DNA from 2 places in the Leucobacter sp. NPDC058333 genome. Region 2 is predicted to be linked to the other one. Evidence: predicted binding sites of a transcription regulator. Region 2 holds the regulator's gene; the other holds the start of a gene.
What was found. The regulator HrcA, encoded in region 2, represses chaperone genes, less so after heat shock. The targets are predictions, from matches to a motif close to TTNGCACTCGNNNNNNNCGAGTGCNAA.
Positions count from the first base shown of each region.

Region 1 (5,846 bases), on a different contig from region 2:
GGGCTTTTGCGGGCCCCAGGTGCCCGCCTGCGCGGAAAGCGTGGATCCGACACGGTCTGTCCCGGTTACCTTCGGGGTCGCCGGCCGAAGCAGTCGCAGTATTTGCTTCGCGCTTGATGTCGCGGTGGCAGTCGTATAGCCAGGCAACTTGCCAGTCAGCGTCACCGTAATCTTGGCGCCACCGTCAGCGGCCACCAAGCGATATGTTGCCGACGTGGCGCCCTTGATGGCCGCTCCGTTGCGTTTCCACTGATACGTGAGCTTCGCGCCCGCCGACCAGGCGCCGCGTTGTACAGAGAGGCTCTGCCCGACAACCGCACTCCCAGTCAGCTTGGGCGTCGACTTCTGAAGCGCTCCGGCCGCAACCGCTTTCGGCAGTGCTGCGGTCGCCGTCGCGACCTCGTACCCTGTCGAACGACCAGTCACCTGGACAGTGACCCTGGCACCAACATCGGCGGCGATAAATGCGTAGCTCGACCGCGTGGCGCCGGCGATCGCGGCACCGTCGCGCTTCCACTGATAACTCAGCGCGGCGCCCGATGGCCAGTTAGCGACAGCAGCGCGTGCAGTCTGCCCCATTTGAAGCTTCCCTGTGATCACGACCGTTCCCGCGCGCGCAGCGCCGAGACCCACGAATACGTCGCTGGAGGTTGCAACCGTCGGCCCGTGGCTGGAGCCCGCGAGTGTCGCACTGACCCGTGTGGATATTCGCGTCTTCGCGTCGGATGGTGTCAGCGTGTACGTCGCATTCGTCGCGCCAGGAATTGGCTGCCCATCCCGCAACCATTCAACGGCGGTGGTCGGGCCCAGCGGTCGCCAATCTCCGACAGAAGTTTGCAGCGTTCCACCGACGACCGGGGTGCCTGAAATCTGCGGTGCAACGGTGTTCTTCAGCCCTTCAGGGCGCACCTCGACCGTGCCCAGCTCCGTTGCTGGATCATCGAGCCATGCGACCCAGGTGCCCGGCGGCGTCGCGCCCGTGACTGCGGCCGTGCCTTCCCATACAGCAAACGCATCAGCGCTCTCGGCGACGTGCCAGTTTGATAGCGCGACCGTCGCGTCCGACGTGACGTGCCGCAGCATCCCCGACGGCGTGGTCTCGCCTTCGAGAGAAACGGTGACGGTCACAGTTTGGGATTCGTCGCTGATCTCCATCACCGACGGCGAAACACTCGACGAGGTTACGGCCGCGCTCGGCGTGCCGGTTTGCTCGGTGTCGGTTTGCTCGGTGCCCAACTGCCCGGTCGCGAAAGCTGGAGTGGCCCCGAAAGTAGGCACGAGCACACCCGCTGCGAGAGCGAGCGTCATGCCAGCAGCGAAAAAACTTGTTCGAAGCGCCCGTGGGGCAAGATGAGAGACCGGATTCAGGCGCATAGGGGCGAGCCTAGTGATTCTGCGCGGAGCACTCACCGACGCCGATCACATTCATCCTTGATTTCACCCTCCGCAGACGCAACCGGGGCCCGAACCGAAATCGGTCCGGGCCCCGGTTGGACCTGTCAGCGTTGCGCGAGCGGTCTACCGACGGTAGTTCGGTGCTTCGACCACCATCTGCACGTCGTGCGGGTGCGATTCTTTCAGCCCGGCCGAGGTGATGCGCACGAAGTTGCCGCGCTCCTTCAGCTCAGTGATGGAGCGTGCACCGACGTAGAACATCGACTGGCGCAGGCCGCCGATCATCTGGTGGCTCACCGCTCCGACGGGGCCGCGATAGGGCACCTGGCCCTCGATGCCCTCTGGGATGAGCTTTTCGTCGCTCGGCACATCGGCCTGGAAGTAGCGGTCCTTCGAGTACGAGGTGCGCTCACCACGGGTCTGCAGGGCGCCGAGGGAGCCCATGCCACGGTAGTTCTTGAACTGCTTGCCGCCGACGAACACGAGGTCGCCGGGGCTCTCATCGGTGCCCGCGAGCAGCGATCCCATCATCACCGACGATGCACCGGCCACCAGCGCCTTGGCGATGTCACCCGAGTACTGCAGCCCGCCGTCTGCGATGACCGGGACACCTGCAGGCGTTGCGGCTTTTGCTGCTTCATACACGGCCGTGACCTGGGGCACACCCACGCCTGCAATGACGCGCGTGGTGCAGATGGAACCCGGGCCGACACCAACCTTCACCGCGTCGGCACCAGCCTCGACGATTGCTTTTGCGCCAGCGTAGGTCGCGACGTTACCGCCGATCACGTCGACCGCTGCAAACGCCGGGTCGGACTTGATCTTCGCGATGATGTCGAGCACACCCTTGCTGTCACCGTTAGCGGTGTCGACAACGAGCACGTCAACACCAGCGTCGACGAGCTCGCCAGCACGCTTCCAGGCATCGCCGAAGAAGCCAACCGCCGCGCCGACGCGCAGCCGACCGGCCTCGTCCTTGGTTGCGAGCGGGTACTGCTCTTCTTTGTCGAAGTCCTTCACGGTGATGAGGCCGGTGAGGCGCCCCTCGCCATCAACGAGCGGCAGCTTCTCAATCTTGTGCTTACGGAAGATCGCGGCGGCGTCTTCGCGGGAGATGCCCCGCGGCCCCGTGATCAACGGCATTCGGGTCATCGCGTCTTCGACTCGCACCTGCGAACGATCCTTCAGATCGATGAAGCGCATGTCGCGGTTGGTGATGATGCCGAGCAGCACATCGTTCGAGTCGACCACCGGCAGGCCGGAGACGCGGTACTCGCCGCAGAGCGCATCGACCTCAGCGACCGTGGCATCGACCGACGTCGTCACGGGGTTCGTGATCATGCCGGCCTCGCTACGCTTCACCCGGTCGACCATTTCGGCCTGATCCTGGATTGAAAGATTACGGTGCAAGATGCCGAGGCCGCCGTAGCGCGCCATCGCCACTGCCATCCGGGTTTCGGTGACCGTGTCCATCGCCGCTGAGATGAGCGGAATGTTCAACCGAATGCGACGCGTGAGCTGCGTAGCAGTGTCAGCCTCACTGGGGATGACGTCGGTGTGCGCGGGCAGCAGCAGCACATCGTCGTAGGTCAGACCGGTGAACGCGAAGGGGTCACGCTGTTCCATGGAACCTCTATCTGTGTGGTGGGTGGGACTCTCAGAGATTCGCGGGCGACCGGGATGCGGCGCCCGTACCGTGTCTCAGTCTAAGGGAATAGGGGCGGTGTTGATCTGCGCCGTCGGCGAACGGCGAATCTGGATCACCATGTCGACGATCAGGATCACGAGCGCGATCCACACGCCGATGAACCCGATCCAGCGTCCCGTCGTAATCTCTTCGTGGGTGACGAGTGCACCGTAGAAGAAGGCAATAATCGGGGTCAAGAACTGCAGGAAGCCGATATACGACAGTGGCAATCGGCGGGTGGCCTCTCCAAAGAGAATCAGGGGTACTGCCGTCACGATGCCGCTGAACAGCACCAGCGTCGACACTCCCGTGCCGAATGTGAAGGCCGTCAAACCCGTCGTCGCCGCGATCACCCCGAGTTGCACCGCTGCGATCGGCAGAGTCGCAAACGTCTCGATCGTGAGCCCGGTAATGCCATCGACGGATTCGCCAGCGTGCTTATGCACCGCACCGTACAGACCAAACGAGAGTGCGATGCCGATCGCGATCCAGGGGAAAGAACCATAGGCGACCGCAGCGATCACGACGCCCACACCCGCTATGACCACCGCAATCCACTGCAACCGGCTGAGTCGTTCCTTGCGGAAGACGACACCGATCAGAATGGTGAACAGCGGATTGATAAAGTACCCGAGCGCGGTCTCGAGCACGTGGCCGGTCATCACGCCGATGATGAAGATTTGCCAGTTCGCGTAGAGGAACAGGGCTGACAGCGCGAACCAACCGAGCAGCCGAGGGGCGCGCAGGATCACACGAACGCGCGACCATCCTCGCGTCGCAGTGACGAGCAACAGGCAAAAAATAAGCGTTGTGGCTACTCGCCACGGCACAACCTCGAGCGGGCCGACCATCGCAATGAGGCCGAAATAGAAGGGGAACGCGCCCCACCAAAGGTACGCGCCGAGACCGAATACGAGGCCGGCACGTGTTCGCTGCATCGAAATAGTCTACTGCCGGGCTGCCCGCAAAAACGACAGCGCCCCCGATGATCCGTCCGGATCATCGGGGGCGCTGAGAAACGCTCCGCTGTTAGCGGGTGACGACCGCGAGAATGTCGCGAGCCGAAAGCACGAGGTAGTCGTCGCCGCCGACCTTCACCTCGGTGCCACCGAACTTCGAGTAGATCACGATGTCGCCGACGGAAACGTCGAGCGGGATACGGGTGCCCGAGTCAGAGACTCGGCCGGGGCCCACTGCAACAACCTCGCCCTCCTGGGGCTTTTCCTTGGCGCTATCGGGAATCACAAGACCGGAAGCGGTGGTCTGCTCTGCCTCGACCTGCTTGATAACGATACGATCCTCGAGCGGCTTAATGGCGACCGACACGGTTGACCTCTTTCCAATGTCTGAAGTGGTTACACGCCCGCCCATGCGAGCGCGTCTACCTACAGAGTCTATGGCTCTCGTTGGCACTCGTGCAAGGGGAGTGCCAACGTGTCGGGCCGGGATCGCCGACAGCGAACGAAACCGGGTGCCTAGAATGGGTATACGCCCTGCGATGGCTCCACCGACAGGCCCGTCGCGTGCACCATGCAATTCGACGCCTACCGATGGAGAAGCCATGTCAACACCGCAGTTTCCCGAGCAGCCCACCACTCCCCTCCCTGATTTGAGCCAGTCCCAGAATCAGACTCAGCAACTCGGCCAGGCGCAGCCCCAGGGTCAGCCCTACGGCCAGCCGAGCCAGCCTTACGGCCAGCAGGCCCAGCCGACCACACAGCAGCCGACGAGCTACCCAGCTCAGCCCGCGCAGCCCGCGTACGAAGCTCAGTACGCTGCCGTTCCCACTGGCACCACGCTTGACAAGACGAACACGTTCGCGTTCCTCGCAATCATCCTCGCCTTCCTCAGCCCCATCGCTGGCATCGTGTTCGGCCACATGGGGCTCAGCCAGATCAAGCGCACCGGCGACGCCGGCCGCGGTATCGCGCTGACGGGTCTGATCATTAGCTACGCCTACTTCGTCTTCGTGCTGCTCTTCTTCATCTTCTACATTGGGCTCCTCATCACGGTATTTGCCGGTCTCGGCAGCGCAATGTCGGGGCTCGATTCGTACTCCTCGTACTGAAAATGAGTGATGCGCTGAGCGCATCGGCGCGGCTCCGGAACACAGTTCCGGAGCCGTCTGCCGTTTCTACGGGTCCGCCGCCCGGCTGGGACTGGCTGCTGAGTCCGGAAGGGCTCGCTTCCCTGACCGAGGTGAGCGCGAATCTCGCTGGCGGCACTTCCGTCGACGCAGAGAACCGGCGATTACGCGCCGCTGGTCGCGCTCCCGAGGAGGTCGCGGCACTGCTGACACAGGCGAAGCTCCGCGAGAAAGCTGTTTCAAAGTTCGGCGGCCTCGCCAACGAACTGCTGTTCACCCAAGCAGCGCTGGAACAGGCGACAAGGATCGCGGTCGCCCGGGGTCATGCCGCCCGCTTCGCAGTCGCCGGGTGCAAGCGAGTCACCGACCTCGGCTGCGGCATCGGCACAGAGTCCATCGCACTTCTTGAACACGGCGTGACGCCGTCACCAGTCGAACTCGACCCGTTCACCGCGCGTGTGGCACAGCACAACCTCGCAACCGTCGCGGCTCGGCTCGAAGTCGCAGCACCGTCGGTGTGTGCGGCCGATGCGACTTCGGTGCGACTGGACGACGTAGACGGCGCATTTCTCGACCCAGCCCGGCGTACCGCCGGGCACCGCGATACTCGCCGAATCGCTTCCCCCGACGATTACTCACCCTCGCTCACCTTCGCTTTCGACGTCGCTGAGCGGCTAC
Region 1 covers NZ_JBHXHV010000001.1:1,130,613-1,136,458, reverse strand. Annotated here, with positions in the region: gene ACFWHR_RS05375 (hypothetical protein) at 1-1,308, opposite strand, end outside; gene guaB (IMP dehydrogenase) at 1,519-3,021, opposite strand; gene rarD (EamA family transporter RarD) at 3,097-4,020, opposite strand; gene groES (co-chaperone GroES) at 4,112-4,408, opposite strand; gene ACFWHR_RS05355 (DUF4190 domain-containing protein) at 4,644-5,150, shown strand; gene ACFWHR_RS05350 (SAM-dependent methyltransferase) at 5,273-5,846, shown strand, end outside.
Region 1: groES (co-chaperone GroES) is a predicted target of HrcA. The motif match lies at 4,489-4,515, and genes of this name have one in related genera.

Region 2 (5,846 bases):
TCGACATGATGCGCGTGCGTCGCGTGCTCAGCGGCGAGGTGCCCTTTAACGAGGCGTCACTCAGTGGCGACGGTCACGGGTCTGCACCTAAGGAGCCCGTCGTCGCGACGAGCGGCGCACACGGCTCCGGATCGGGCTCAGGAGGACTCGGCTCCGCTGGCGCGGCAGCCCACTAACGGATCGCGCTGGTAAGGCGGGGGCTTCGGTGAAGCCCCCGCCTTACCAGCGTCCGAACGCTACATTCAGCACAGCGAGGGCTGCGGGACCCGCGGACGATGTGCGCAGCACGGTCGAACCGAGCACGAGCACTGCGGCGCCTGCCGACTCAAGAGTGGCGAGCTCTTCGTCAGCAAAGCCGCCCTCGGGCCCGACGACGAGGTACACGTCGGTCGGGCGGTGCGGTGAACTCGCCCCCTCCGCTGCCTCCGCTGCCGCCGCTGCCTCTGCCGCCCAGGAGGCGAGGGTCTGCGTGCCGCGCGGGTGCAACAGAATCACCGCGTGATCGTCGTTCGCGGCGAGTTCGCGCAGCGCACCCAGCGTGAGCGGTTCCCGCACCTCGGGAATGCTGGCTCGCATCGACTGCTTCGCCGCTTCTCGAGCGATGCGTCGCCACTTCGCGAGGCCCTTTGCCGTCTTCTCGCCACCGCCAGCGCCATCCCAGCGCGACACCGAACGAGTTGCCTGCCAGGGCGCGATGGCGTCGACCCCGAATTCGGTGGCCTGTTCGACGGCTCGTTCATCGCGGTCGCCCTTGGCGAGGGCCTGCACCAGCGTCAACCGCGGGAGGGTCTCTCGCCCGCCGCGCTCAGCCTGCGCACCGTGAAGAAGTCGCTCGACGCGCACACTGAAGCGATCTTTTGCAACGTCTTCGACCGTGCCCTCACCGAGCACCCCAGCGCCATTGCCGACCTTCGTGCGCTCCCCCACTCGCAACCGGCTCACGCGCACCGCGTGCCGCGCTTCGTCACCGATGATTTCAACGAGTGACCCGGGCTCGAAGCTCGAGCCCGCAAGGTCCTCGCGGTAGTAGAGGTGCGCCAAGGTTAGCCCTGACGGAAGAAGCGGTCGCGAATCTTGCCGAAGAATCCCTGATGGAATTCGCCAAGGTGCGGCGCCTCGTCCTTGCGCAACGAGGCGAGCTGGCGCACCAGATCTTTCTCGCGGTTCGAGAGCTTCGTCGGCGTCGCGACCTGCACTGCGATCTTCAGGTCGCCGCGCGTGGTGCTGCGGAGGCCCTGAATACCGCGGCCTCGCACCGTGAGCATGTCGCCCGACTGCACGCCGGGCTCGACCTCAACCTCAACCTCGCCGTCGAGACCCGTGAGTTTCGCGTCAGCTCCGAGAATCGCGTCGGTCATCGACAGCTGCATCGTGCAGAGCAGGTCATTGCCGTCGCGGCTGAAGATGTCGTGGTGCATCACGCGGAATTCGATGAACAGGTCACCGTTCGGCCCGCCACCTGGGCCGACCTCGCCGCCGCCGCGCATCTGCAGACGCGTGCCGGTATCGATGCCGGAGGGAACGTCGATCGGGAACGTGCGCCGCTCGCGAACGCGACCCTTGCCCGCACACTCGACGCATGGGTTTTCGATGATCGTGCCATACCCCTGGCAGCTGCCGCACGGGTGCATCGTGACGACGTTACCGAACAGCGAACGCACCTGACGCTGCACCTGCCCCTGGCCTCCGCACACATCGCAGGTTACGGGATGCGTGCCGGGCTGGCAGCAGCTGCCCTGGCAGACCTCACAGAGCACCGCAGTATTGACCGTGATCTCGCGCTGGGTACCGAAGATGACGTCTTCGAGGGACACGTCGACGCGAATCATCGCGTCATCGCCGCGCTCGGAGCGCGATCGAGGGCCGCGCTGGCCGCCACCGAAGCCGCCGCCTCCCCCGAAGAACGTTTCGAAGATGTCGCCGAAGCCCGCGGCACCGCCCGCCTGCGATCCGCCCATGTCGTAACGCTGGCGCTGCTCGGGATCACTCAGCACGTCGTACGCGTGGGTCACGCCCTTGAACTGCTCTGACGCCTCCTCGCTCGGATTCACGTCAGGGTGCAACTGACGCGCGAGGCGCCGGTAGGCCTTTTTGATCTCTTCGGGGGTCGCCTCGCGGGTCACACCGAGCGTCTCGTAATGATCGGCCACGCTGTTTTGCTCCTCAGGTTCAGTAGATTGAGTCGTTGAAAAGGGTGGGAAGAGCGGCGGCTACCGCTCCTCCCCCAGGAATCTGTTGAGGTACCGCGCCACAGCACGCACGGTTGCGATGTTGCCCGCGTAATCCATGCGCAGCGGCCCGAGCACCCCAAGCTTCGAAACGGCGATGCCGTCTTCGTAGTTTGAGGCGATGATCGACGTCTCAGAGAGGCCATAGGCCTCGTTCTCGCGTCCGATCGACGCGGACACATCGCGACCGTCGTGCACCAGTTCGCCGAACAGCCGCAGGAGTGTGACCTGCTCTTCGATCGCATCAAGCACGACGGGCAGTGAGCCCGCGAACTCGCCATCGGTACGCGAGAGGTTCGCAGCACCGGCGACCGCGATGCGATCGGTGCGGTTCGCCTGCAACTGACCCAGCACGACCGCGAGCACGCGGCGCATCAGATCAATCTCGTCGGGCTCCGACCACTCCGCGAGGTCGGCCTCCAGCGTCGCGAGCGCCGCCGTAGCCGTTTCCAGATCATTGCCGATCGCGACATCGGCGATGCGCTGGCGCAGCCCGCGCACCCAGGCCTCGGTGACGCGAGATGCAGGCAGCCAGGCCACCTGCTGCTCGACGACGCCGCTACCCAAAATGAGCACGCTGAGCACTCGGTCTTCTCCGATGGCAACGAGGTCGATGTGTCGCACCACCGTGCGCCGCAGCGACGGATACTGCGCCACCGCAACCTGATTCGTGAGCTGGGACAGCATGCGCACGGTGCGTGCCATGACGTCGTCGAGATCGGACGATTCACCGAGGAAGCGCTCGATTGCAGCGCGCTGCGCCGCGGTCAACGGACGAATACGCGCGAGCGTATCGACGTACAGGCGGTACCCCTTGTCAGTGGGCACACGACCCGACGAGGTGTGGGGCTGCGCGATCAGCTCGTCTTCTTCAAGCAGGGCCATATCGTTGCGGATCGTCGCAGCTGACACGCCGAAGCTGTGCCGATCTACGATCGCCTTCGAGCCGACGGGTTCGTTCGACGACACATAGTCGCTCACGATCGCGTGCAGCACCGCGAGGCTGCGCTCCGAAACCATCGCCCCTCCTGACCCTGGCACTCACTTGTTCCGAGTGCTAAGTCTAGCGCAGCCGAAACGTCACGATCCGAGTAAGCGATGCACAACGGTGTCCGCAAGGAGTCTGCCTCGCAGGGTCGGGATCACGCGCCCGCGAATCGCGGCGCGTCCGTCAAGCAACCCGTCTGCGATGAGTTGCGGGATGGCTCGGCGCTCCTCCCCCGTCAACACGTCAGATGGGAGACCCTCGGCGATCCTCGTCTCGAGCAGGATGCGCTCTTCTCGACGCGATTCAGCAGCCAGTGTTTCGCGGGAGTGAGACGGTGATACGCCCTGAGCGATACGCTGCGCGTAGGCGCCCGGATGCTTCACATTCCACCACCGCACACCGCCAACGTGGCTGTGCGCGCCGGGGCCTGCCGCCCACCAGTCCTCGCCCGTCCAGTACGACAGGTTATGGCGAGACCGCGTCTCGGGAGTGCGCGACCAGTTGCTGATCTCGTACCAGGAGAAGCCAGCCGCGGCGAAGCGCGCATCAGCGAGCTCGTACATCTCAGCGTGCAGATCTTCATCGGGTTCTGGCACCTCTCCCCGACGAATCTGAGCCGCAAGCTTCGTGCCACGCTCGACGATCAGCGCGTACGCCGAGATGTGGTCTGGCGCGCAGGCGAGCGCCGCGTCGATCGAGCGTTCCCAGTCGGCGAGGCTCTCTCCTGGCGTGCCATAGATGAGATCAACGCTCACCTGTAGCCCGGCGTCGCGCGCCCACTGCGTGACGAGCGGCACCCGCTCGGGTGTGTGGGTACGGTCAAGCGTCGCGAGCACGTGCGGCACCGCCGATTGCATGCCGAAGCTCACGCGAGTGAAGCCCGCTGCCGCAAGCGTCTGCAGGTACTCGGCATCGACCGAATCGGGGTTCGCCTCGGTCGTCACCTCGGCCCCAGGTTCCAAGCCCCACTCCGCGCGAATGCGACCCAGCATGCCTGCCAGGTCTGACGCTGGCAACAGCGTGGGGGTGCCACCGCCGAAGAACACCGTCGAGACCTGTCGTTTGGGAAGCCCAGCTCGCCGCAGCACGCCGGCGCCCAGCGCAAGCTCAACGCCCACCTGGGCAGCGTAGTCGCCGCGGGTCGTGCCGCCGAGTTCGCTCGCGGTGTACGTGTTGAAGTCGCAGTACCCGCAGCGCACCCGGCAGTAGGGCACGTGCACGTAGACCCCGAAGTTGCGGGACTCGGCTCCCTCCGCCACCTCGGGAGGCAGCGAGCCGTCTTCGGGAGCCGGATCACCCTCAGGCAGCGCGCTTGGCACCGAGAGTCCTCTCGCGGTCACGCGCCGCGGACGACACGCTCACTGGCGTTTGCTCGGCCGACGCTTGTGAGTGGACACTGCCGGTTCGGGCTCTGGTTCGGCTTCTGGCGCGGGCGCAAGTTCTGGCTCGGGCGCAGGCTCAGGCTCAGGCGCAAGTTCTGGCTCAGGCGCAGGCGCAGGCGCAGGCGCAGGCGCGGGCGCGTTCTCGGATTCCGTACTGAGCGGGGATTCAGGCGGAGTCTCTGGCTCCGTCTCCTGAGCCACTGCGGCCTCCGACTCCTCGGCCACTGCTGGCTCCGATTCGGGCGTCGCAACCGTCGAGATGTCCGCTTCCGGTTCGGCATCCGATCCCAGTCCCTGGACCGGCTGCGCACCCGGTGCGAGCGCAGCCAGGTGGAGTTTCACTGCGTCGAGAGCGGTACGCACGTCGGCGCGTCCGCGGAGACCGAGCAGGCCGTTCTTCGGTGCTGCGACGAATCCGCGCGCCACCGCCCACACCGTGTCGTCCGCGCGAAACTCGATGACGAAGCGCTGCTCGCCAACGGCGCCAGCCTCGTCGCACGTACCCCAGGCGAATCCAACGCGGCGTTCCTCGTCAACGGTGTAGATCACCAGAACGCTGCGGGGATCCTGACCTTCGGTGTGCAGCACCGCGGTTGTCCCGGCGACGAGGTAGGGTTCACCGTCTGGGCCGAACTGCTCTTCGATTTCGCTCGCGGCTTCGGGTATGCCGTCGTCCGTGAAGCTCGGACCCACGTATTCCGATCCGGACCCGCGCACAATGTCGGTGACGCGCACTCCGGCGCCGCGCTGGGCGCCCCAGGTCATCAACAGGCTCGACGCGATCAGGAATCGCTCCTGGCCGCTGCCGAGACGCAGTTCCTCTTCGTAGGGCGTCATGCCTTCGGGCGGATAACGCACGATGTCAGGATCTTTCGAGGCACCAACGGCGGCATACGCGACCGGCATCTCAACGTGGCTACTGCGGCGGGGCGGCTGTTCTTTGCTCATCGCTTCGAACCTTCCTTACCCTCCACATCCCCGGAGAGCGCCGCGATGAATGCCTCCTGGGGCACCTCGACGCGTCCCACCATTTTCATGCGCTTCTTGCCCTCTTTCTGCTTTTCAAGCAGCTTCCGCTTACGACTGATATCGCCGCCGTAGCATTTCGCGAGCACGTCCTTGCGGATCGCGCGAATCGTCTCTCGGGCGATCACGCGTGCACCGATGGCGGCCTGAATTGGCACCTCAAACTGCTGACGCGGGATGAGCTTGCGCAGGCGTTCGGCCATCATCGTGCCGTACGAGTAG
Region 2 covers NZ_JBHXHV010000003.1:473,093-478,938, forward strand. Annotated here, with positions in the region: gene ACFWHR_RS12690 (cation:dicarboxylate symporter family transporter) at 1-176, shown strand, start outside; gene ACFWHR_RS12695 (16S rRNA (uracil(1498)-N(3))-methyltransferase) at 220-1,041, opposite strand; gene dnaJ (molecular chaperone DnaJ) at 1,044-2,150, opposite strand; gene hrcA (heat-inducible transcriptional repressor HrcA) at 2,211-3,248, opposite strand; gene hemW (radical SAM family heme chaperone HemW) at 3,309-4,535, opposite strand; gene ACFWHR_RS12715 (DUF1990 family protein) at 4,575-5,546, opposite strand; gene lepA (translation elongation factor 4) at 5,543-5,846, opposite strand, start outside.